Regions from separate parts of the Nocardia sp. CDC160 genome, predicted to be linked through region 2. Evidence: riboswitches for the same ligand, from Rfam matches in the RefSeq annotation. Region 2 holds a riboswitch; each other region holds the start of a gene.
What was found. A riboswitch is a leader RNA that binds a small molecule or an ion and turns the genes downstream of it on or off. The one in region 2 is predicted to bind cobalamin.

Region 1 (5,018 bases), on a different contig from region 2:
GGGTCTTGAGGCCGCAGTCCGGATTCACCCAGAGGCGATCCGCGGGAACGGCTTTCAGCGCCTCGGAGAGGGATTCGGTGATCTCGTCAACCGTGGGGACGCGAGGCGAGTGGATGTCGTAAACGCCGGGGCCGACGCCCAGGGAGAAGCCCGCGGCATTGAGGTCGTCGAGAACCTCCATGTGGGAGCGGGCCGCTTCGAGGGACGTGACGTCGGCGTCCAACGCGGCGATCGCGTCGATGACCTCGCCGAACTCGGAATAGCAGAGGTGCGTGTGGATCTGGGTGGCGTCGGAGACCCCGGAGGTGGCGAGGCGGAAGGCCGTGATCGCCCAGACCAGGTAGGCCGCCTTCGCCTCGGCGCGCAGGGGGAGGAGTTCGCGCAGGGCGGGCTCGTCCACCTGGATAATGCGGATTCCCGCCGACTGGAGATCGAGCGTCTCGTCCCGAATTGCCAGGGCCACCTGATTGGCGGTGACGTCGAGGGGCTGGTCGTCGCGGACGAAGGACCAGGCCAGAATGGTGACCGGACCGGTGAGCATGCCCTTGACCGGCTTGTCGGTGAGGCTTTGGGCGTAGGTGATCCAGTCGACGGTCATGGGCTCGGGCCGGGTGACGTCGCCGTAGAGAATCGGCGGGCGGACGCAGCGGGTGCCGTAGGACTGGACCCAACCATTGGCGGTGGTGAGGAAGCCGGTCAGCTGTTCGGCGAAGTACTGGACCATGTCATTGCGTTCCGGCTCGCCGTGGACGAGCACATCGAGGCCCAGTTTCTCTTGCAGCGCAATGACTTCGGCGATCTCCGCGCGCATGCGGTCGCGGTACTGGTCCGGGGTGAGCGTGCCCTTGCGGAAGGCGGCGCGGTCGCGGCGGATGGCCGCGGTTTGCGGGTAGGAGCCGATGGTGGTGGTCGGCAGCGGGGGCAGGGGGAGGCGGTCGTGCTGCAGCGCACGGCGTTCCGCGGCCGGTGCGCGGCGAGTCGCGTTGGGGCTCAGCGTGTCCAACCGTGCGCGGACGGTGTCGTCGCGCAGACGGGTGTCGGTGGCGCGGGCCGCGATCGCCGCACGGGCGGTCGACAACCCGGCCGCCACGGCCTCGGTTCCCTCGTGCAGAGCGGTGGCGAGCAGACGCACCTCGGCGATCTTCTCGGCACCGAAGGCCAGCCAGGATCGCAGGCTCGGGTCGATCTCCGTTTCGGCGTCCAGCGAATACGGCACGTGCAGTAGCGAACTGGAGGTCGAGACCGCCAGTTCGCCGGTGGATCCCAGCAGGGTACCGAGCGTGGCGAGGGCACGGTCCGGGTCGGTGCGCCAGACATTGCGGCCGTCGACCACACCGGCGACGACCAGCTTTCCGGCCAAGCTGGGCACGGAGGTCACATCCTCGACGGTGGTGCCGGACCTGAAATCGAGTGCCACACCTTCGATTCCGGTGTCCACGAGAATCGGCAACGCGGGGCCGGGACGTCCGAAGTAGGTGGCGACGAGCAGCGCTGGACGGTCGGATATCGCCGAAAGCTCTTCGTACACTTCTCGCACCAGGCCGAGCTCCATATCGGAAAGGTCGGTCACCAGCACCGGCTCGTCGATCTGCACCCATGCCGCACCAGCCTCGGCCAAGCGCCGCAACAGTTCCCGATACAGCGGCAGCAATCCGCTCAACCGCCGCAGCGGATCACCCTCGGCGTCCTTGGCCAGCTTCAGGAAGGTCAGCGGCCCGATCACGACCGGCCGCGCAGCCACGCCCAGCGCCTGCGCCTCGGCCAGCTCATCGAGCAATTTCTCCGGATGCAAGGCGAATTCGGTGTCCGGCCCCAACTCCGGCACCAGGTAGTGGTAGTTGGTGTCGAACCACTTGGTCATCTCCAGCGGTTCGACGGTCGAGGTCCCCCGGGCGGCCGCGAAATACCGATCCAGCGGATCATCGATCCCCACTACCCGAGACGGCAGCGCCCCGAACATCGCTGCGGCATCCAGCATTTGGTCGTAGTACGAGAAGGTGCCCACCGGCACCGAATCAAGCCCCGCCGTGGCCGCCGCGGTCAGTTGCGCCGCACGCAGTTCCCGTCCGACGGCATGCAGGGCATCGGCGTCGATCCGCTGCGCCCAGTACGCCTCAACGGCCTGCTTCAACTCTCGCTTCGGCCCGATCCGGGGCAAGCCGAGAACCGTCGCCTTGAACGTATTCCTTTTGGTCACGGGTCATCTCCAGTGCTCCAAGTCCACTGGCCGCCGCCACAAGCGCACACGAACCCCGACCCCGGCCCCGTGTCCCCACGGCACGCCGAAGCCACCGGCCCGTCCACCCAATCCACGAGGCGCCGACCGCCGGATACGGCGTACCCGACACACTCGGCAGGTATTCGGACTCGCAGGCCCGGCCTCCCGGCCCCCTACTGACCATCGCTTCCCAGACGTACTCGCCCAGTGCTCATGACGGCGTTCGTTCCTGCATACCGCTGCGGGACAGTCCCGGATTCCCACCGGGTTCCCTCTCACCGATCCCCCTTACGAGAGAACCGATTTCGACGCCAACCGCACGACGAGATACCAACCCCGCCCTGCCTCGGCGAACCGACTGCATCCGCCAGCATATCCCCCTCCCCATAACCGCCGAGTGGCACACCCGGGAGGCGAATTCGGGCAAAACCCCTCCCGGGTGTGTCACTCGGCGATCAGGGGAGGCGGGTGGGGAGAGAATCGAGGGCGGCGCTGATGCGGCGGGAGGCGGTGGACAGTTCGGAGAGGTAATGGCGGCGCTCGGCGCGGGTGACGTCGTCGCGCAAGGGGCCGATCTGTAACTCCATGACCGCGTGGCCGCCGCTGTCGAAAACCGGTGCGCCGATGTAACTCACCGCGAGCGGGATGTCGCGGTCGAGGGTGCGTTGGTCGTAGGCGCTGCCGCCGATCGCGGCGAGTTGGGCGAGGACGCGGCCGCGGAGTTCCTTGCTCGCGGGATGGTCGGCGAGGTGGTCGGCGACCTCGGAGAGGACGCGGACATTGGGGATGCTGTCGGATTCGAGTTTCCAGACGCAGTGTCCGGTAGCCCGGAGGGTGGACAGGACCGCGCGGTATTCCGCGCGGCGCTCGGGGCCGCGGGTGCGCAGCCAATCCTCTTGGCGGGCAGTGCCCCAGTGGGCGATGATGGCCGCGCCCGCGGGGGCCAGCAGGGGGATGCGGGCGCCGGCCTCGATGCCGACGGTGTAGCGGTCGCGGGTGACGGCCAGGAATTCGAGGTGGTCGAGGGTGATGGTGGTGAGGGCCGCGCCGCAGTCGACGCGATCGGCCAGGCGCTCCAATTCCCGGTCCAGCCACGCGCGCTCGTCGTTCGCACCGGTGGCACGGCGACCCAGCGCGGCGAGTGCCGGGCCCAGCTCGTAACTGAGGTCGGGCAGTCTGCGCACCCAGCCGCGGTCGGCGAGCGCGGCCAGGATCGAGCCCGCGGTGGAGCGGTTCAGCTCCAGGCCGTCGGCGATCTCGGCCGAGGTCAGCGGGCCGGGTGCGGCGACCAGCAGTTCGATGATGGAAATGACCCGGTGCGTGGGCGGAGAGCTCTGGGTCTTGCCAGCGGGCACGCGCGTCTCCTAGCCTGAGCCGCGATACGAATAACCGTATCGCTGGATACGGATAATCGCACCGAGGAGTAGGCCGTGGCAACCATGTGGATACAGGGGCCGAACCGGTCGTGATCGCGGATTTCGCCGACCACTGGCTGCTCTACTGTTCCATTCCCGTCGTCGCCGCACTCATCGGCTGGATCACCAAGATCGTCGCGGTGCGGATGCTCATGTACCCGCTCGAATTCAAGGGCATCCCACCGTGGTTGGGCTGGCAGGGCGTTATCCCCCGCTCCGCGCCGCGCATGGCGACCATCGCGGTGGATCTCATGTTCGGCAAGCTCATCGATCCGCAGGACATCATCGCCCGCATCGATATCGCCGAATTGACCACGCGCCTGCGCGAACCCCTCGATGCCGGAGTCGATCACATGGTGCGCGCCATGATGCTGAAGCATCAGCCGCGGCTCTGGGTGAACATGCCCGAGGCCGCGCAGCGCGCCATTATCGAACGGGCGCAACGGGATCTGCCGCAGCTCATCGAGGACATCGTCTACGACCTGCGCACCAATCTCGATCAGGTGATGGACCTGCGCGGCATGGCCATCAGCGCGCTGGTGGACGACAAGTCGCTGCTGGTGGAGATGGTGCGCCGGGTGGGGCGCAATGAGCTGCGCTTCATCGTGCGGTCCGGTCTGATTTTCGGCACGGTGCTCGGCGTCGTCCAGATGCTGACCTGGGCGCTCACCCATTCCCCTTGGCTCATGCCCGCTTTCGGCGGTTTCACCGGTTTGGTGACGGACTGGCTGGCGCTGCAAATGATCTTCCGGCCGATCCGCCCGGTCGGTATCGGACCGTTCACCTGGCACGGCCTCTTCCACAAGCGCCGCGAGCAGGTCTGCACCGACTACGGCGACCTCATCGCCACCGAGATCCTCACCCCCGCACGCATTCTCGAGGCCGTCCTCCATGGCGAACGTGCCGACCGGTTGGCCTCGATCCTGAGCCATCACGTCGGTGAGTTCCTGGAACTCCAGACCGGCCCAGCCCGGCCGCTCGTGCTCATGGTCGCGGGCGAGAGCCTCACCGCCATCGAACGCGACGCCGTCACCTTCGTGCTCGATCACGTGAAGGCCGCCGCGCACTCCGGCTTCGACCAGCACGCCATCGAGGCACTCGATGTCCGAAACCTGGTGATCGAGAAGACCAAGCAACTGTCCGACGACGAATACGAGGGTCTGCTGCGCCCGGCGTTCAAACAGGACGAGTGGAAGCTGGTCGCCATTGGCGCGGTGCTCGGGTTTCTGGTCGGCGAACTCCAGGTTCACCTGATTTTGGGGTGAGCCCGCGGATTTCGGCCCACATTCCGAACCTCGTTCCACCGCGGTGGCGTCGGTGGGGTCGTACGATGGGGACTCGCGCGCAAAACCGCCGGTAGCACTGAATTCGCATGCTACGCAGCA
Region 2 (5,018 bases):
ACGCGGTCATCGCCAACCAGATCGTGCCGTTCGTGCGGCAGGTCCAGCAGGACGAGATCGGCACCGTCTCGGTCGGGCGCTGACCATCAGCGCACGGTGTCGTCGGTGACGGGGCGAATTCCCGAGGGCGGCACCAGATTCCAGCGTTCCAGCTGGGCGCGGACCTGTTCGGCGGCATCGATGTTCAAGGGCCCGCTGGTCCACAGGGCGTACGGCAGGTTCAGGAAGCGGCCCTCGGTGACGGCGCGGAGATCGCGGATGCCGGGCTTGGCGCGCAGCAGATCGATCTTCTGCTGGAAGGTCTGGGGCGGGTAGTCGACGAAGACGATGGCGTCCGGGTCGGCGGCGGCAATGCGTTCCCAGGACACCGCGGTCCAGGTGTCGGCGACGTCGGCGAGGGCATTACGGGCCCCGGCCGCCTCCAGAATCGCTTGGGGAGCACCGAATTCGCCGCTGGACATGACGGTGTCGGAGGCGCTGTCGAAAACGAAGACGGTGGGGGGCTGCTCGGGCCGAGGGGCGGATTGCAGGGCGGAGAGGCGGCGGTCGAGATCGCTCGTCACCTCCGTGGCCCGATCCGTGCGGCCGGTGATCGCGCCCAGCGCGGTGAGATCCGTGCGCAGGGCCGTCCACGGGTCCACCACGCCGCGTTCACCGTCGGGGCGGCGGCAGCTCTCGGTCAGGATGTACGGGGCGACCCCGGCGGTTCGCAGCGAATCCGGGGTCAGATTCGCGGACTCCGAGTAGCCGTAGTTCCAGCCCGCCACCATGACATCCGGCCGTTGCGCCAGCACCGTCTCTCGCGAAGGGTAATCCGGCGCAACAGAATTCAGCTTGTCCACGGCATCCCCGTAATGCTTGCGCAGCGTGTCCGCATCACGCTTCAGGCTCGACACCGCCACGGTCCGGTCTTGCGCTCCCAGCGCCAACACCATGGAGATCAGGTTCCCGTCATTGACGAACATCCGTTGCGCGGGCGACGGAAACCTCTGCTCCACACCGCAATTGCGCACTGACAGGTTCCCCGAGGCTGCGTGCGGCGACGCGCACCCCGCCAGCGCCACCGCGGCGGCGACCAGCGCCAGGACCGGACGTGCCGGGAGCTTCGAAACCTTCTTCACGACTGCCTTTCGTCATGCGGCACCGAACCGGTAGCTGCGGCGGCCCAATAGGAGCAGGAACGCGGGGGCTCCGATGAGGCCGGTGAGGACACCCACCGGGATTTCGGTGGGGCGAACCAGAATTCGGGTGGCGGCGTCGGCGACCACCAGGAACAGCGCTCCACACAGGGCGCTGGCCGGGAGCAGCACCCGATGGCGGGGACCCACCAGCAGGCGGGCGGCGTGGGGGATCACCAGGCCGACGAAGCCGATCCCACCCGACACCGCGACCAGGACCCCGACCAACACCGCCAGCAGCACGAACAGCGCGATCCGCAGCTCCCGCACGGAAACTCCGATCGAGGTGGCCGTGTCCGCACCCAGGTTCAGCGCGTCGAGCGAATTCGCCGCCAGCAGCAGTGCGACCAACGCGGCGGCGACCACACACGCGGGCAACAGGATTCGGGTCCAGTCCGCGCCCGCCAAACTGCCCAGCAGCCAGAACAACACCGACTGCGCCGCCGACGGATCACTGCTGCGGAAGATCAGAAAGCTGCTGAAGGCGGAGAAGGCGGAGCCCAGCACGGTGCCGGTGAGCACCAAACGCAGTGGGTCGAGCCCACCTTGGGCCATGGCGATCAGAAAGACCGCCGCGGCCGCCGCCAGCGCACCGGCCAACGCGCCCGCCGAAAGCGCCCACAGTCCAGCACCCGCGAACAGTCCCGAAGTAATGACGGCCGCCGCCCCGACACCCGCTCCTGAAGAGACGCCCAGTAGATAGGGATCGGCAAGCGCATTGCGCACCAGCGTCTGCATGGCCACCCCCGCCACCGCGAGCCCAGCCCCGACGACCGCCGCGAGAATCGTTCGCGGCACCCGCAATTGCCACACGATGGTGTCCAGCCCGAGATTCGCGGAAGGCTGTCCACCGAGTCGGCTCCGGAGTACACCGACCACCTCGCCGAGCGGAATGTTCTCGGCCCCGAATCCGGTCGCCACCACGATGGCGACAACCAGCAATATCCCCATGACGGGCAGGGCTATCGACGGGCGCGCACGCCTCATCGACGAAGCTCCTCCAGGCAAATCGCGGCCTCTCGAGAGTGCTGCGCGGCGGGGGAGGTCTGACTCGCACGGGCGGACCCGTGCTCACAGTGGCGCGACCGTTCCGGAATTGCACCGGATTCCCGCACCCACCGACGATGACCGGACGGACTCTACCGTCCGGAACTATTTCTCAGCGAATGCGGCTGCCCAGCAGGTGGCGGACGCCGCTGACGAACAACTGCAGGCCGAAGTCGAAGCGGGCGGTCGCGTCGGTGGTGTCGTAGAGCGGTGAATGTTCCTCGGCGAGAGCGCCTACCGAGTCCATTTGAATGCGCGACTGTTCGTCGACGGTCTGGCCGAGGACGTAGTAGAGCAGCGTGTAGGCGGCCAGGTCGGCTTCCTCGCGCGTCATGCCCGCGCGAATTGCCGCGCTGGCCAGGCGTTCCCGGCCCTTGCTGGTGGTGAGCCGGGACGCGTAGGTGGCCGAGACCAATTCGGCCCCGTCGCGGTAGGCCAGCAGGCATTCGCGCAGCCGGTGCGCCAATTCGGTCATCTGCTTGGACCACTCGTCCGCGGCGACCGGCTCGTCCATGGGCGCGAGAATGCGGTCGGCGACCGCGCCGAGCAGGGCCTGTTTGTTGGGGAAGTGCCAGTACAGCGCGCCCGGCTGGACGTGCAGCGAGGTGGCCAGGCGGCGCATGGTGAGATCCGCCAATCCGTACTGGTCGAGAATGGCGATCGCGCCGTCGACCACGTCCGTGCGATGGAGTTGCACTGAAAAACCCGACCCTCTCGTGTTCCGGCTCACGTTCCGGACTGCTAGCCTACCCTGAACACCGTTCAAGTTGCTCGGCCACACCGGCCGGACGAAGGGATTCGCGCGGATATGACTCAGGCAGCCGTCACCACCGAAGCCGGTAGCACTGCAGGCGATGACATTCTCGCCATCGCCCGCGAGCAGGTGCTCGAGCGCGGCGTGGGCCTGGATCGGGACCAGACCCTCGAGGTCCTGCGGCTCGGCGACGACCGGCTCGAGGAGCTGCTCGGTCTGGCGCACGAGGTCCGCATGAAGTGGTGCGGCCCGGAGGTCGAGGTCGAGGGCATCATCTCGCTCAAGACCGGCGGCTGCCCGGAGGACTGCCACTTCTGTTCGCAGTCCGGCCTTTTCCAGTCGCCGGTGCGCGCGGCCTGGCTCGACATCCCGTCCCTGGTCGAGGCCGCCAAGCAGACCGCCAAGACCGGCGCGACCGAATTCTGCATCGTGGCCGCCGTGCGCGGACCCGACGAGCGGCTCATGGCGCAGGTCGCCGCGGGCGTGGAGGCCATCCGCAACGAGGTCGACATCCAGGTCGCCTGCTCGCTGGGCATGCTCAACCAGGAGCAGGTCGATCAGCTGGCCGCCATGGGCGTGCACCGCTACAACCACAATCTCGAGACCGCCCGCTCGTACTTCCCGAACGTGGTCACCACCCACACCTACGACGAGCGCTGGGAGACCCTGCGCATGGTCCGCGAGGCGGGCATGGAGGTGTGCTGCGGCGGCATCCTCGGCATGGGCGAAAGCCTGGAGCAGCGCGCCGAATTCGCCGCCGACCTGGCCCTGCTCGAGCCCGACGAGGTGCCGCTGAACTTCCTCAACCCGCGCCCGGGCACCCCGTTCGGCGACCTCGAGGTGCTCCCGGCCGCCGACGCCCTGCGCGCCGTCGCCGCCTTCCGTCTCGCGCTGCCGCGCACCATCCTGCGTTTCGCGGGCGGGCGCGAGATCACCCTCGGCGACCTGGGCGCCAAGCAGGGCATCCTCGGCGGCATCAACGCGGTCATCGTCGGCAACTACCTGACCACCCTGGGCCGTCCCGCCGAAGCGGACCTGGATCTGCTGGGCGAGCTCAAGATGCCGATCAAGGCGCTCAACGAAACCCTCTGAAAAACTGGGGGTCCGGGGCCGCGGCGGCGGACCCGCGCTTACTGTAGGGATGTGGGGGTCGCAAACCCCCGCTGTCCCCCAAACGGTCGAGTTTCGGACACGAAGGATCTTTCGAGGTGGTCGTGGAGATCGAGGAGCGCTACAACCCGTTCACGGGCAAGCGGATCGTGCCGGGTCTGGAAGATCCCGTACCGGCCGCGGCCGCACTGGGTTTGGAGCCGCCGCGTTTCTGTGAGCAGTGCGGTCGCCGGATGATCGTGCAGGTCAGCCCCGACGGCTGGTGGGCCAAGTGCTCCCGGCACGGCGTGCTGGAGTCCTCGAGCCTGGAACGCCGCTAGTGGCAACCACACTCACCGCCGAGCCGGGCGGACTACGCGTCGATGTCGTGATGCGGGAAGTGCGCGCGGCGGCGGTGGTGTTCGCCGCGCTGGCCGCGGTGAGCGCGCTGGCCGGGGTGGTCTGGGCCTTCCTCGCACCCGCCGAGCAGCTGCTGGTGGTGGAGCCGGACCGGGGGACGGCCCTGACCGGCGAGAGCATGCACCGGTTCGACGCCCTGGCGATCTTCGTGCTCATCGGGATCGTATTGGGCGTCGTGGGCACGGCCGCGGTCTGGCGCTGGCGTCGGGTGCGCGGCCCGATTCTGTTGTGCGGCATCCTGCTCGGCTCCCTGGCCGGAGCCTTCCTCACCAAGGTGGTGGGCGAGGCCGTGGCCGAACAACTACACACCCGGCCCAAGCATCCGGCCGTCCATACCATCGTGGAATTCGCTCCCTCCGTGGAGGGTTGGGCCGCGCTCATCGCCCAGCCCCTCGCGGCCGCGGTGGTCGTTCTCCTGCTGACCGCGCTGAGCACCTCCGACGATCTCGGCACCGGCGAATACCTGCCCTTCGGCGGCCAGCGGCCCGAGCCGACGATCATCGCCCCGCCGCAGTACGGTTCGGCCATCA
Region 3 (5,018 bases), on a different contig from region 2:
CATTTGGGTCAGGCGATCACGGTGGTGAGCGAGGTCGGCACGCTCGAGGACGTGGTCCGAATCCGCTCGCGGCAGGCCCAGTTGTACTGGCTGCTGGGCGATTCGGAGGCGAGTGCCGCCGCCACGGCCGAGGCGCTGCGGGCCGCGGATCGGTCCGGCTGGCCCAATGCCAAGGGTGAGCTGGCGCTGTCGATGGCGGAACTGGCCCGCTGGCAGGGCGACGCCGAGGAGGCGTACCGCCAGATCGACCTCGCGACAACCCAATTGGACAGCGGGCAGGAGCATCAGTACGTCTACGCGCAGATCCATTCCCTGCGTGGCTATCTCACGGATGATCTCGACAAGGCCCGCGAACACCATGCCGCCGCCTTCGAATCGGCCATAGCGGCGGGCCACGCGCAGCTGATCGCCCAGATCATCGTCGGCATAGCGGATCTCGCGCTGCGCAACGACGAGTTCGAGCAGGCCGCGCGGCTGCTCGCGGCCAGCGCACGGGTGCGCGGCGTGCCCGATCGTTCCCTGCCGGATACGGCGCGCATCGAGGAGGCGACACGAGATCGCCTCGGTGAAGCGGGCTTCACCGAGGCGATGAGGGAAGGGGCGGAATCGGATTGGAGCAATCTGGTCTCGATCACGCTCGCTTGTTGAACGTGGCCCGCGACCACACGTATCCGACAATGGCGAACCCGGCGCACCAGGCCAGCGCGGCGGCGGTGTAGCCGCCCGACGGGTGTCCGGTGAGAAACCCGCGCAGGGATTCGATGATCGGGGTGAAGGGCTGGTACTGCGCGAACTGCTTGACACCCGCGCCCATCTTGTCGGCGGGCACGATCGCGCTGCTCAGGAAGGGCAGCATGATCAGCGGCACCACGGACATGCCCGCGGATTCCGGGGTCTTGGCCGCCATGCCCAGCGCCACGACCAGCCAGGAGGCTGCGAACGAGGTCGCGAGCACGATGCCGATCGCACCGAGCCATTCACCGGCGCTCGCCGGGGACCGGAAGCCCAGGGCGAAGGCCACACCGAGCACGGCCGCCAGGGCGATCACATTGGTGAGGATGGTGGCCGCCACGTGGCCGGTCAGCACCGCGCCCCGCGACACGTCCATGACCTTGAACCGGTTGATGACGCCCTTGGCCATGTCCGAGCTCACCGAGACCGCGGTGCCGGAGAGCCCGTAATTGATGGCCAGCAGCAGCATGCCGGGAGTCGCGTAGTCGATGTAGTGCCCGCCGACATTGAAGGCGCTGCCGAAAACGTAGACGAAGATCAGCAGCATCATCACCGGCATGAGCGCGGCATTGAAGACCGTGACCGGGTTGCGGACGATGTGTTTGAAGTTGCGGCGCAGCATGATCGACGAATCGCCGATCGCGGCGGCCAGGGGGCTGGGGGTGATGGTCGCGGTGCTCATTGTGCTTCGGCCTCCGTGGTGGCGTGCCCGGTCAGGGCGAGGAAAACGTCATCGAGATCAGGGGTATGGATGGAGACCTCATCGGCCTCGAGGGAGTGGTCGGCGAGCCGATCCAGCAGCGCGCGCAGGGGTTTCGTGCCGCCATTGCCCGGCACCTGCAGGGTCAGTGCGTCGTGGTCGGGGGTGGCGACGGGCAGCACCCGCAGCGCCGCTTCGAAAGTCGCGCGGTCGCCGAACCGGAGCTGGATGTAGCTGCCGGGCACCTGCCGCTTGAGGTCGTCGGGGGTGCCCTGGGCGACGATGCGTCCGCCGTCGAGCACCGCGATCTGGTCGGCGAGCTGGTCCGCCTCCTCGAGGTACTGGGTGGTGAGGAAGATGGTCACGCCGTCGGCGACCAGTTCTCGCACTATGTCCCACAGGGCGCGGCGGCTGCGCGGATCCAGGCCGGTGGTCGGCTCGTCCAGGAAGACGATTTGCGGCCGGGTGACCAGGGTCATCGCCAGGTCCAGCTTGCGGCGCATACCGCCGGAGTAGGTGGAGGCCTGCTTGCGCGCCGACTCGGTCAGTGCGAAGCGCTCCAGCAGCGAATCGACCACCTGCTTGCGGTCATTGCCGCGCAGCCGGTGCAGATCGGCCATCAGCTGGAGGTTCTCCTCGCCGGTGAGCAGATCGTCGACGGCCGCGAACTGACCGGTGACCCCGATCGACGCGCGGACCGCCTTGGTCTGCGTGGCGATGTCGTAGCCCGCGACCCGCGCCGTCCCGCCGTCGGCAGTGAGCAGCGTGGTCAGGACATTGACCGTGGTGGTCTTGCCCGCGCCGTTGGGACCGAGCAGCGAGAAGATGGTGCCCGCACCGATGGTCAGATCGATGCCGTCGAGGATCGTCTTGTCCCCGTATGCCTTGCGCAACCCGGAGGCCGCGATTGCTGTGCTGTTCATGGCGACAACATTCGCCGGGCCGCCTGATACGGACCTGACACCGACCTGACATGCCCGCTGATACCCGATTTTCCCTGCTCAGACCTGTCTTTTGCGGGCCGGGCTTGCCGCCGTGCTCACCTGCCGCCTAGCGTGAGGGCCGCCGTGGTGCTCGGGAAACCGGTGGGAAACCGGTGCGGCCCTCGCCACTGTGATCGGTTAGTCGGTGCGTCGTCCGGTCCGCTCGCGCGGGCCGGGGTCACGGAATCTCGGTTCCGGAAGACCAGACACGCCGGTGTTCGACCCGTCAGCCAGGAGACCGGCCACGGCACCAACGAACCCCGTCCACGAGGTGCTGGAGAGGCCGCCCTAGATGTCCCTGCCCGAAAACCCGGTCCCGAGAACGCTTCCCGCCCTGCGTTGGGAGCGCCGCGACTGGCTCCGCACCGGCGGACTGCTCGCCGTCATCGCCGTGATGCACATAGTGGCGTTCGGCATTCTGTTCGCGCTGGTGCTGCCCCAGCACTACACCGTCGGCACCCAGGTGTTCGGGGTCGGGCTGGGTGTCACCGCCTACACCCTGGGCATGCGGCACGCCTTCGACGCCGACCACATCGCCGCCATCGACAACACCACCCGCAAGCTCATGGCCGACGGCAAACGCCCGGTGTCCGTGGGCTTCTGGTTCGCGCTCGGCCATTCCACCGTGGTGGTGCTGCTGGCCGCCGGGATCGCGGCCGGGGCCCGGGTGGCCACCACGCTGGTCGACGACGACTCCAGTGCGCGAAAGGATCTGGGCCTGGTCGCCACGCTCAGTTCCGGCACCTTCCTGTATCTGATCGCCGCGCTGAATCTGGTGGCACTGGCCGGAATCTGGCGGGTGTTCAAGGCCATGCGGGCCGGACAGTTCGACGAGCACGAGCTCGAACGGCACCTGGACAATCGCGGTTTCATCAATCGGATCCTGGGACGGTTGACCCGCTCCATCACGCGACCCGGGCAGATGTATCCGATCGGCCTGCTGTTCGGCATCGGCTTCGACACCGCCACCGAGGTGACGCTCATGGTGATGGCCGGGTCCGGCGCGGCCGCGGGCCTGCCCTGGTACGCCATCGTCTGCCTGCCGCTGCTGTTCGCCTCGGGCATGAGCCTGTTCGACACCCTCGACGGCACCTTCATGAATTTCGCCTACCACTGGGCGTTCTCGAACCCGGTGCGCAAGGTGTACTACAACCTGACCATCACCGGGCTCTCCATCGCGGTGGCCTTCCTGATCGGCACCATCGAATTGGTCGGCATCGTCCACGACAAGCTCGATCTCACCGATCCGATCACCGCCTGGATCGCCGGAATCGACCTGAACAATGTGGGATTCGTGATCGTCGGCCTGTTCGTGGCGGTGTGGGCGATCGCGCTGGCCTACTGGCGGCTGGCGAAGGTCGAGTCGCGCTGGTCCTTGACGGCCGAAAGGCCGTAGAGCACAGGGATGATCGGGGCGGTCTCGGGCAGCCGCCACCAGCCGTTGTCGGTGCGGACCATACCCGGCCAGCGCGGCCACGGGAGCGTCTCGGTCTCGGTGAGGCCGGTGATGCGCAGGCCCGCGGCCAGCAGGGCATTGATCACCTCGCCCAGGCCGTGCCGCCATTCGTAGGCGGTGGTGTCGGTGGTGAGGTCCGGGCCGTCGGTGTAGGTGTGGACGCTGTCGCGGCGCTGGGCACCCCGGCCTTCGAGGTAATCGTCGTGCAGCACAAGGCGATTCGGGTCCTCGCCCGGCGCCGGGGTGGGGCCGAGGGCGTGCAGCAGTGGATGGAATTCGACCAGGTAGAACAGCCCGCCGGGCCGCAGGAGATCGGCGATCACGCGGGCCCAGCGGTCCAGGTCCGGCAGGTAGCAGAGCGCGCCCTTGCCGGTGTAGACGATGTCGAAGCCCCTGCCGGTCAAGGACTCTCGCGCGTCGTAGACGTCCGCGCACACGTATTCGACGGTGTCCCCGGCCAATTCGCGGGCATGCCGCACCGACTCCGGCGAGAAGTCGAGACCGACCGTACGGGCCCCGCGCCGCGCGAATTCGATTGTCTCCGTGCCGAGATGGCATTGCAGGTGCAGCACATCGCGATCGCGCACCTCGCCGAGGGCATCCCATTCGAACGGCGCGAACCAATAGCCCGAATCATGGTCCCGATAGAAACTGCTGGCGGCGTGAATGCCCGCGCGGGCATCCCAATTGCGACGGTTCACCGACAGGGGATCGATGCTCACGCCGCCATGCTAGGTCGTCAGAACAGGGACTGGGCGTCGGCCGCGATGAAGAAGCCGTGACCGTCCACCGAGCAGCGCACCCCACTCTGCATGGATTCGCAGATCACCCCGCGCACACCGATGGTCTGACCGTATTCGAGGACCTTGCCGCCACCCTCGTGATTGCCCGGCGCGGTCGAGCCGTCGGTGGGCGGGCCGACGTAGACACCCTGGTTGAGGCAGACGAATTCGGCGGTCCCCTCCCGCACCTGCGCGGCCACCTCGTGGGCGGGGTTGTTGGCACACGACAGCCCGGCCGGAATCACGGTGGCGTTCTTCAGCTGACAGCCCACGGTGTGGATATTGTCCACGTAGATGCCACATTTGATGTTCTTGCTGGGCGACTGGAAGTAGTAGTGACCCTGCGACTCGAAGTCACGGGCGTC
Region 4 (5,018 bases), on a different contig from region 2:
GATCAGGCCCGTTGCTGGAAGTTTCGGGAATTCGAGCAGCGTGAAGGATCCCGTGACGGAACCGAGGTGACGTGGGGCGTCGAAGGGCACCACCCGCACGGATATGTTGGCGAGTTGACTGATTTCGTCGATCCGCCGGAGTTGCGCAGCCATGACGGCGGGACCGCCGATCTGGTCGCGAAGTGCCATCTCCGACAGTGCGATATCGGCGGCGAAGGTGGGATCGGTGAGGCGATGCTGTCGGCGCATTGCGACCGCCACCCGCATCTCGACCTGTTCGGTTGGAAGATTGGGTGATTCGGTCCATTCGACGGCGCGCCGGTATTCGGGGGTCTGAAGCAATCCCGGGAGGATGGTGATCTTCCAGACCGAGATCTGGCGCGCGGCCTCCTCGAGGCCGAGGTAGTAATCGAAGCCTTCGCGGACGTCGTCGGCGTAGGCGCGCCACCATCCGCCGCCCTGCTTTTGCGTCGTTCGTACCTCGAGCGCCAAGTCGAGCAGTACCTGGCGCTCGTCGGTTGTGGCGTCGTACGCGTCGCACAGGGCGTTGATGTACAAGTCCGACACCTTCGTCGGCAGCCCGTCCTCCATGCGCCCGATGGTTTGCGGCGACACCCCGATCACGCGCCCACCCTCGGACTGTCGCATATTCTTCGCCTCGCGCAGTCGCCGCAATTCCCGGCCTAATGCCCTGCGCCCCATGGTCGATCCGCTTGTCATCTCGTTAGCCTCACTATCGGACGCTCCGAAATATGGAAGACCCCACCGCGGTGGACTTCGCCACGGGGGCCTCTGTAATGGAATAACCCCATCCCGCAAGCGGATTCGGGCATTTCAAGGTTCCGCCATCCGCTTATCCAGAGTGTACTCGTGGCAGGCCAGCGGCATTCGGCCTTTTCGTTTCGGTTCGCGACGAGTCAATGGAGATGAACTGTGGGACAGCCTATTTCACATGAGGTTCCAGACTATCCGGTCCAGAATTTGGAAGTTGCCAAGCGGGGGTTGGATTCCCATCGGGAGTGTGGGAAGGAGTGTGAGGCGCGGCGGTATTTCGCGGGGTTGGTGCCGTATTTGGAATTGTTGGCGAAGCGGCGGGCCGCGTCCTCGGGGTGGAATCTGTGGACCGAGCGGGGGTGAGGGTCAAGGTGCGAGGGGGTGGGCCGTGGTGCGGAGCGTCCAGGCGGGGGAGCGGTGGTGCAGGGTGGTGGCGGTCAGCGGCGGGATGTCTATGCGCCAGAAGGACTCTGCGGGGGAGTTCAGGGTGCAAAGGACTGCCGCGCGGACCACGCCGGGGTGGGTGATGGCGATGATGCGGTCGCCGGTTCCGGCCACGGTGTCGAGCCACGTACGTACGCGGGTGAGGAGGTCGGTGAGGGACTCGCCGCCGTGGGAGCGGTGTGCGGGGTCGGTGAGCCAGCCCATCAGCTGCTCCGGGGCCAGCTCATCCATGGACTTGCCCGACCACGTGCCGCAATCCAGGTCGCGCAGTGCGGGTTCCGGGGTTCCGGTGAGGCCCAATGCCTTCGCGGTCTGCGCAGTGCGGAGCTCCGGTGCGCACAGGACCTGGCCGGGTTCCAGGCCGGGCAGGCCGCCCGCCTTCGCCGCGGACCGCTCACCCAATGGGTTGAGCGGTTCGTCGGCGGGGAAGCGGGCGGCCTGTACCGCGTCGGTGATCGCGTGCGTGATCAGCGTGAGCCGGGTGACCGCGCTCATGCCGCCGCGGGAGTGGTCCGGTCGGCACGCTCGCCGAGCAAGCGCGGGGCCAGCCAGGCGAAGCCGACACCGATGACGACCCACAGGATCAGTTGGGCGGCAAAGGAGTACAACCGGAAGTGGTACAGGTCGTCGGCCGGGAAGCCCGGGTAGACGATGGTGCCCGAGGGATCCTTCAGCGGCTGTGGCGTCTCGGTGGCGAAGTCGCCGTATTCCTTATTGGCCGACAGGTGCCCCAGCGAGGGCAGGATCAGCATGACGATCGCCATGACTACGGTGAACGAGGCCGCCCCGGCGATGGTCGCAGTCCAATTGCCCAGGCGCGCGGCCAGTTTGCGCCCCACCCAGATGGCGGCCAGCAGGACGGCGGCGCTGATCACGATCATGGCCACGAACAGTCCGGTGCGTTCCTTGATGGTCTCCGGATGCCCGATGGAGGGCGGGTTGGCCGGGTACTTCAGGAACGGCACCGCGTACAGGGTCAGGAACATGCCGCCCGACACGAGCAGCGCCAGATTCCGTGCGGTGATCTTCCCGACCCGGCGCAACGCCAGGAAGTAGACGACCGCGAAGAGCGCGCCCATCGCGGCACCGAACACGATCATGCCGAAGGGCAGACCGAAGTTCTGCTGCTGGGAGCGGGTGAAGAGGTCCGGACCCATGTCGCCCATGGGTTTTCCGGCGGCCTTGTCCAAAGCCATCTGCGCGTCGTCGCGCCCAGACTCGTAGTCGATGGCCCGGTTGATGATGGGCTCGGCCATGATCCGTGCGAAGACGAACGCCAGCAATCCACCGAGCGCGCCCAGCAGGACGCCTCGGCCGATGATCCGCTTTTCCATTGTGGTGACTCGATCCCTTGGCTAGTGGCAGGGGAAACCGAGGAAGTGCCGTCCGTCGTGGACGAATTCGTGCACGTGCATGTCGTTGCCGAAGATCGACACCGCGCCCTGGTCGATACCGATGAAGTAGATCGCCAGCAGCGCCAAGAGTGTGGTGCCGATCAACCACACCGGGGTGGGGATGGAAATGGAGACGGCACCGAGGCCGGAACGGGGAGCGTAGGACGTCGCCACGGGAACTCCTAGGGTGGGAGGGGGTTACGCGCCCCTCGGCCGATATTTACCTCGGCGGCCGGGGTCTGACTCACACCCGCGCGGAGTGCTCACAGTGGCGCGACCGTCCCGGATTTCCACCGGATTCCACGAATCGCCGATCAGATGACGATACGAGACCCCGAACGAACAGGTCAAACACCCGCCCACACTATGGAACCCACAGCTCCGCTCCCATCGCCCGCCGGAGCTCGCTCTCATCGCCCGAGGGGGCACGGACCTGTTGCCCCGCGACACGGACCTGTTGCCCGCGGCGGCTCGCTCGCTTCGCCTGTGGCTCGGACCCGCTGCCTGTGGGAGCTTCTCCCTGCCGCGCTAGCTGGGGCTGGCACCCTGTCGTCCGCGGGGGTCCCGTGCCTCTCGGTGAGGGCGCTCGCGCTCGTGGCTCGTGGGGCTCGCGCCGAGCTGTCGATGGACCGGAATGGGTCCGGATCGATCTTTGGTTGAAACCTGTTCTATCGTCCGGAAGCGGCTCTGACCAGCTGTTATTCGCCCGTCTGCCCTGGAGATTTGGGGCAGTTTTCCGAATCGGGGTGGGCGGGCCGGATGGGTTGAATACACTCCCCGCTGAAGTGAACATCTGACACTTCAGTTCTGGGATTAGAGGTACACATGAAGTCTGCTACACCGGGGGTTTTCGCTGCGCGCGCCGCGGCGGCTGTGATCGGCGGGGCATTGGTGCTCGCGGGGGCTACCGGATGCGGCAGTGACAAAGCATCGGACGGGTCCCAGGGCGGGACCAGCAGCACCGTCGCGACCTCGCAGGCCGTGAGCTCCGCGCCCGCCCCGACCACGACCGCGGCCCCGGCTCCGACCACCGAAGCGCCCGCGCCCCAGCCCGCCGCCACCGAACCCGCAGCGCCGCAACCGGTCGCGCCGGAACCGGCGCAGGCCCCGCAGCCCGCCCCCAAGCCCGCGCCGCAGACCCAGCAGGCCGAGAAGCCCGCGCCCCCGACCCTGGACGCTCCGGGATTCGAGCCGCGCGCCGGGTACTGAGCGAACTGGACGAGTAGGTGTTGGGCAATGGCGGGCGGTGGGTGTGCGCCACCGTCGTAGCGCTCGCGGCATCGCTGACCGCGGCGGGCGGCGCGGGTGCCGATCCGGCTCCCGCGGGTAAAGACCTTGTGGTGCTGGGTGATTCGTTCTCCGCGAACGAGTGGGACCACTTCACCGGCCGCGACGACTGCAATCTGCACGGGCGCACGGCCTGGCCGGTGCAGCTGAGCCAGCTGATGGGCGTGTACGGGACCGATCGGGTCGACGACCCGTCGTGTCCGGGCGCGTCGATCGACAGCGGGCCCGGGTGGACGCTGGCCCAGCAGGCGCAGCGGGCGGACAAGGAGGGCGCGTTCGGGCCGGACACCAAGCTGGTGACCATCCAGTTCGGGATGAACGACAAGTGGGGCGCGTCGGATCAGACCCTGTGGAATTCCTTGCAGTCCTGTGTTTTCAACCTCGTCCTGGGCTGTGATCCCGAGGCGATCGAACAGCACCGGATACCTGATTACACCGGGGTCTCCGGTGCGGCGATGGCCAAGCGCATGAGCAATGCCGTCACCTACATCAAGTACTACGCACCCAACGCGCGCATCGTATTCGTCGGGTACCCGGAGCTTTTCGTGCCGGGCAGTAGCACGGTCTGCCTCAGCATTCTCGGGGTCGCGCCGTTCATCAATCCGCGTGGACGCGCGGTGGTCGAATACCTCGACCGGATCGACGCGGCGCAGCGGGAGGCCGCCCAGCTGCTGGGTATCGAGTTCCTCGACGCTCGAGCCCTCACCGCCGGTCACGGCCTCTGCTCGTCGCAGCCGTGGCTGAACGGGATCGCCGACCCCCGCACCGGCGTCGACGGCCTGCCCTTCCATCCATCGACACAGGGCGACAGCGTGATCGCGCACGCGATCTACGACCGCTACGGACGCTGAGCCCATCCCACACTCCGCGCAAAACTGAAAACTCATAGTTCAATTTGCGATTCGAGGGTTCGACATGAAGTTCCGTCTCCCAGGCGCATCGGCCTCCCTGTGCGCCGCCATCATGGCCATCGCAGCGGCCATGACGGGGACCGCGGGCGCGCACGCCGATACTCCGCTGGCCGCCACCGATCCGGCGGCCAGCGGCAAACCGCTTGTCATTCTGGGTGATTCGTACACGGCAAACGGGTGGGCCCCGTTCTCCAACGAGAAGAAGTGC

Region 1: it holds a riboswitch for cobalamin, as region 2 does, so the genes downstream of both, metE (5-methyltetrahydropteroyltriglutamate--homocysteine S-methyltransferase) here and VMT40_RS35765 (FecCD family ABC transporter permease) in region 2, are expected to answer to the same signal.
Region 3: it holds a riboswitch for cobalamin, as region 2 does, so the genes downstream of both, VMT40_RS02355 (HoxN/HupN/NixA family nickel/cobalt transporter) here and VMT40_RS35765 (FecCD family ABC transporter permease) in region 2, are expected to answer to the same signal.
Region 4: it holds a riboswitch for cobalamin, as region 2 does, so the genes downstream of both, VMT40_RS17910 (CbtB domain-containing protein) here and VMT40_RS35765 (FecCD family ABC transporter permease) in region 2, are expected to answer to the same signal.

What each region holds. Positions count from the first base shown of each region.
Region 1 is NZ_JAYKYT010000002.1:729,171-734,188, forward strand. Features, by position in the region: gene metE (5-methyltetrahydropteroyltriglutamate--homocysteine S-methyltransferase) at 1-2,197, opposite strand, end outside; cobalamin riboswitch at 2,336-2,537, opposite strand; gene VMT40_RS10805 (helix-turn-helix domain-containing protein) at 2,674-3,573, opposite strand; gene VMT40_RS10810 (DUF445 domain-containing protein) at 3,660-4,898, shown strand.
Region 2 is NZ_JAYKYT010000009.1:9,057-14,074, reverse strand. Features, by position in the region: gene VMT40_RS35775 (lipase family alpha/beta hydrolase) at 1-83, shown strand, start outside; gene VMT40_RS35770 (ABC transporter substrate-binding protein) at 87-1,121, opposite strand; gene VMT40_RS35765 (FecCD family ABC transporter permease) at 1,134-2,165, opposite strand; cobalamin riboswitch at 2,200-2,336, opposite strand; gene VMT40_RS35760 (TetR/AcrR family transcriptional regulator C-terminal domain-containing protein) at 2,338-2,922, opposite strand; gene bioB (biotin synthase BioB) at 3,034-4,071, shown strand; gene bsaP (biotin synthase auxiliary protein BsaP) at 4,194-4,409, shown strand; gene VMT40_RS35745 (DUF2567 domain-containing protein) at 4,409-5,018, shown strand, end outside.
Region 3 is NZ_JAYKYT010000001.1:558,993-564,010, forward strand. Features, by position in the region: gene VMT40_RS02340 (BTAD domain-containing putative transcriptional regulator) at 1-648, shown strand, start outside; gene VMT40_RS02345 (ABC transporter permease) at 632-1,414, opposite strand; gene VMT40_RS02350 (ATP-binding cassette domain-containing protein) at 1,411-2,355, opposite strand; cobalamin riboswitch at 2,484-2,676, shown strand; gene VMT40_RS02355 (HoxN/HupN/NixA family nickel/cobalt transporter) at 2,708-3,811, shown strand; gene VMT40_RS02360 (class I SAM-dependent methyltransferase) at 3,754-4,593, opposite strand; gene VMT40_RS02365 (hypothetical protein) at 4,611-5,018, opposite strand, start outside.
Region 4 is NZ_JAYKYT010000003.1:700,010-705,027, reverse strand. Features, by position in the region: gene VMT40_RS17925 (helix-turn-helix domain-containing protein) at 1-702, opposite strand, end outside; gene VMT40_RS17920 (histidine phosphatase family protein) at 1,141-1,713, opposite strand; gene VMT40_RS17915 (CbtA family protein) at 1,710-2,552, opposite strand; gene VMT40_RS17910 (CbtB domain-containing protein) at 2,574-2,741, opposite strand; cobalamin riboswitch at 2,826-2,964, opposite strand; gene VMT40_RS17905 (hypothetical protein) at 3,438-3,821, shown strand; gene VMT40_RS17900 (SGNH/GDSL hydrolase family protein) at 3,839-4,750, shown strand; gene VMT40_RS17895 (SGNH/GDSL hydrolase family protein) at 4,815-5,018, shown strand, end outside.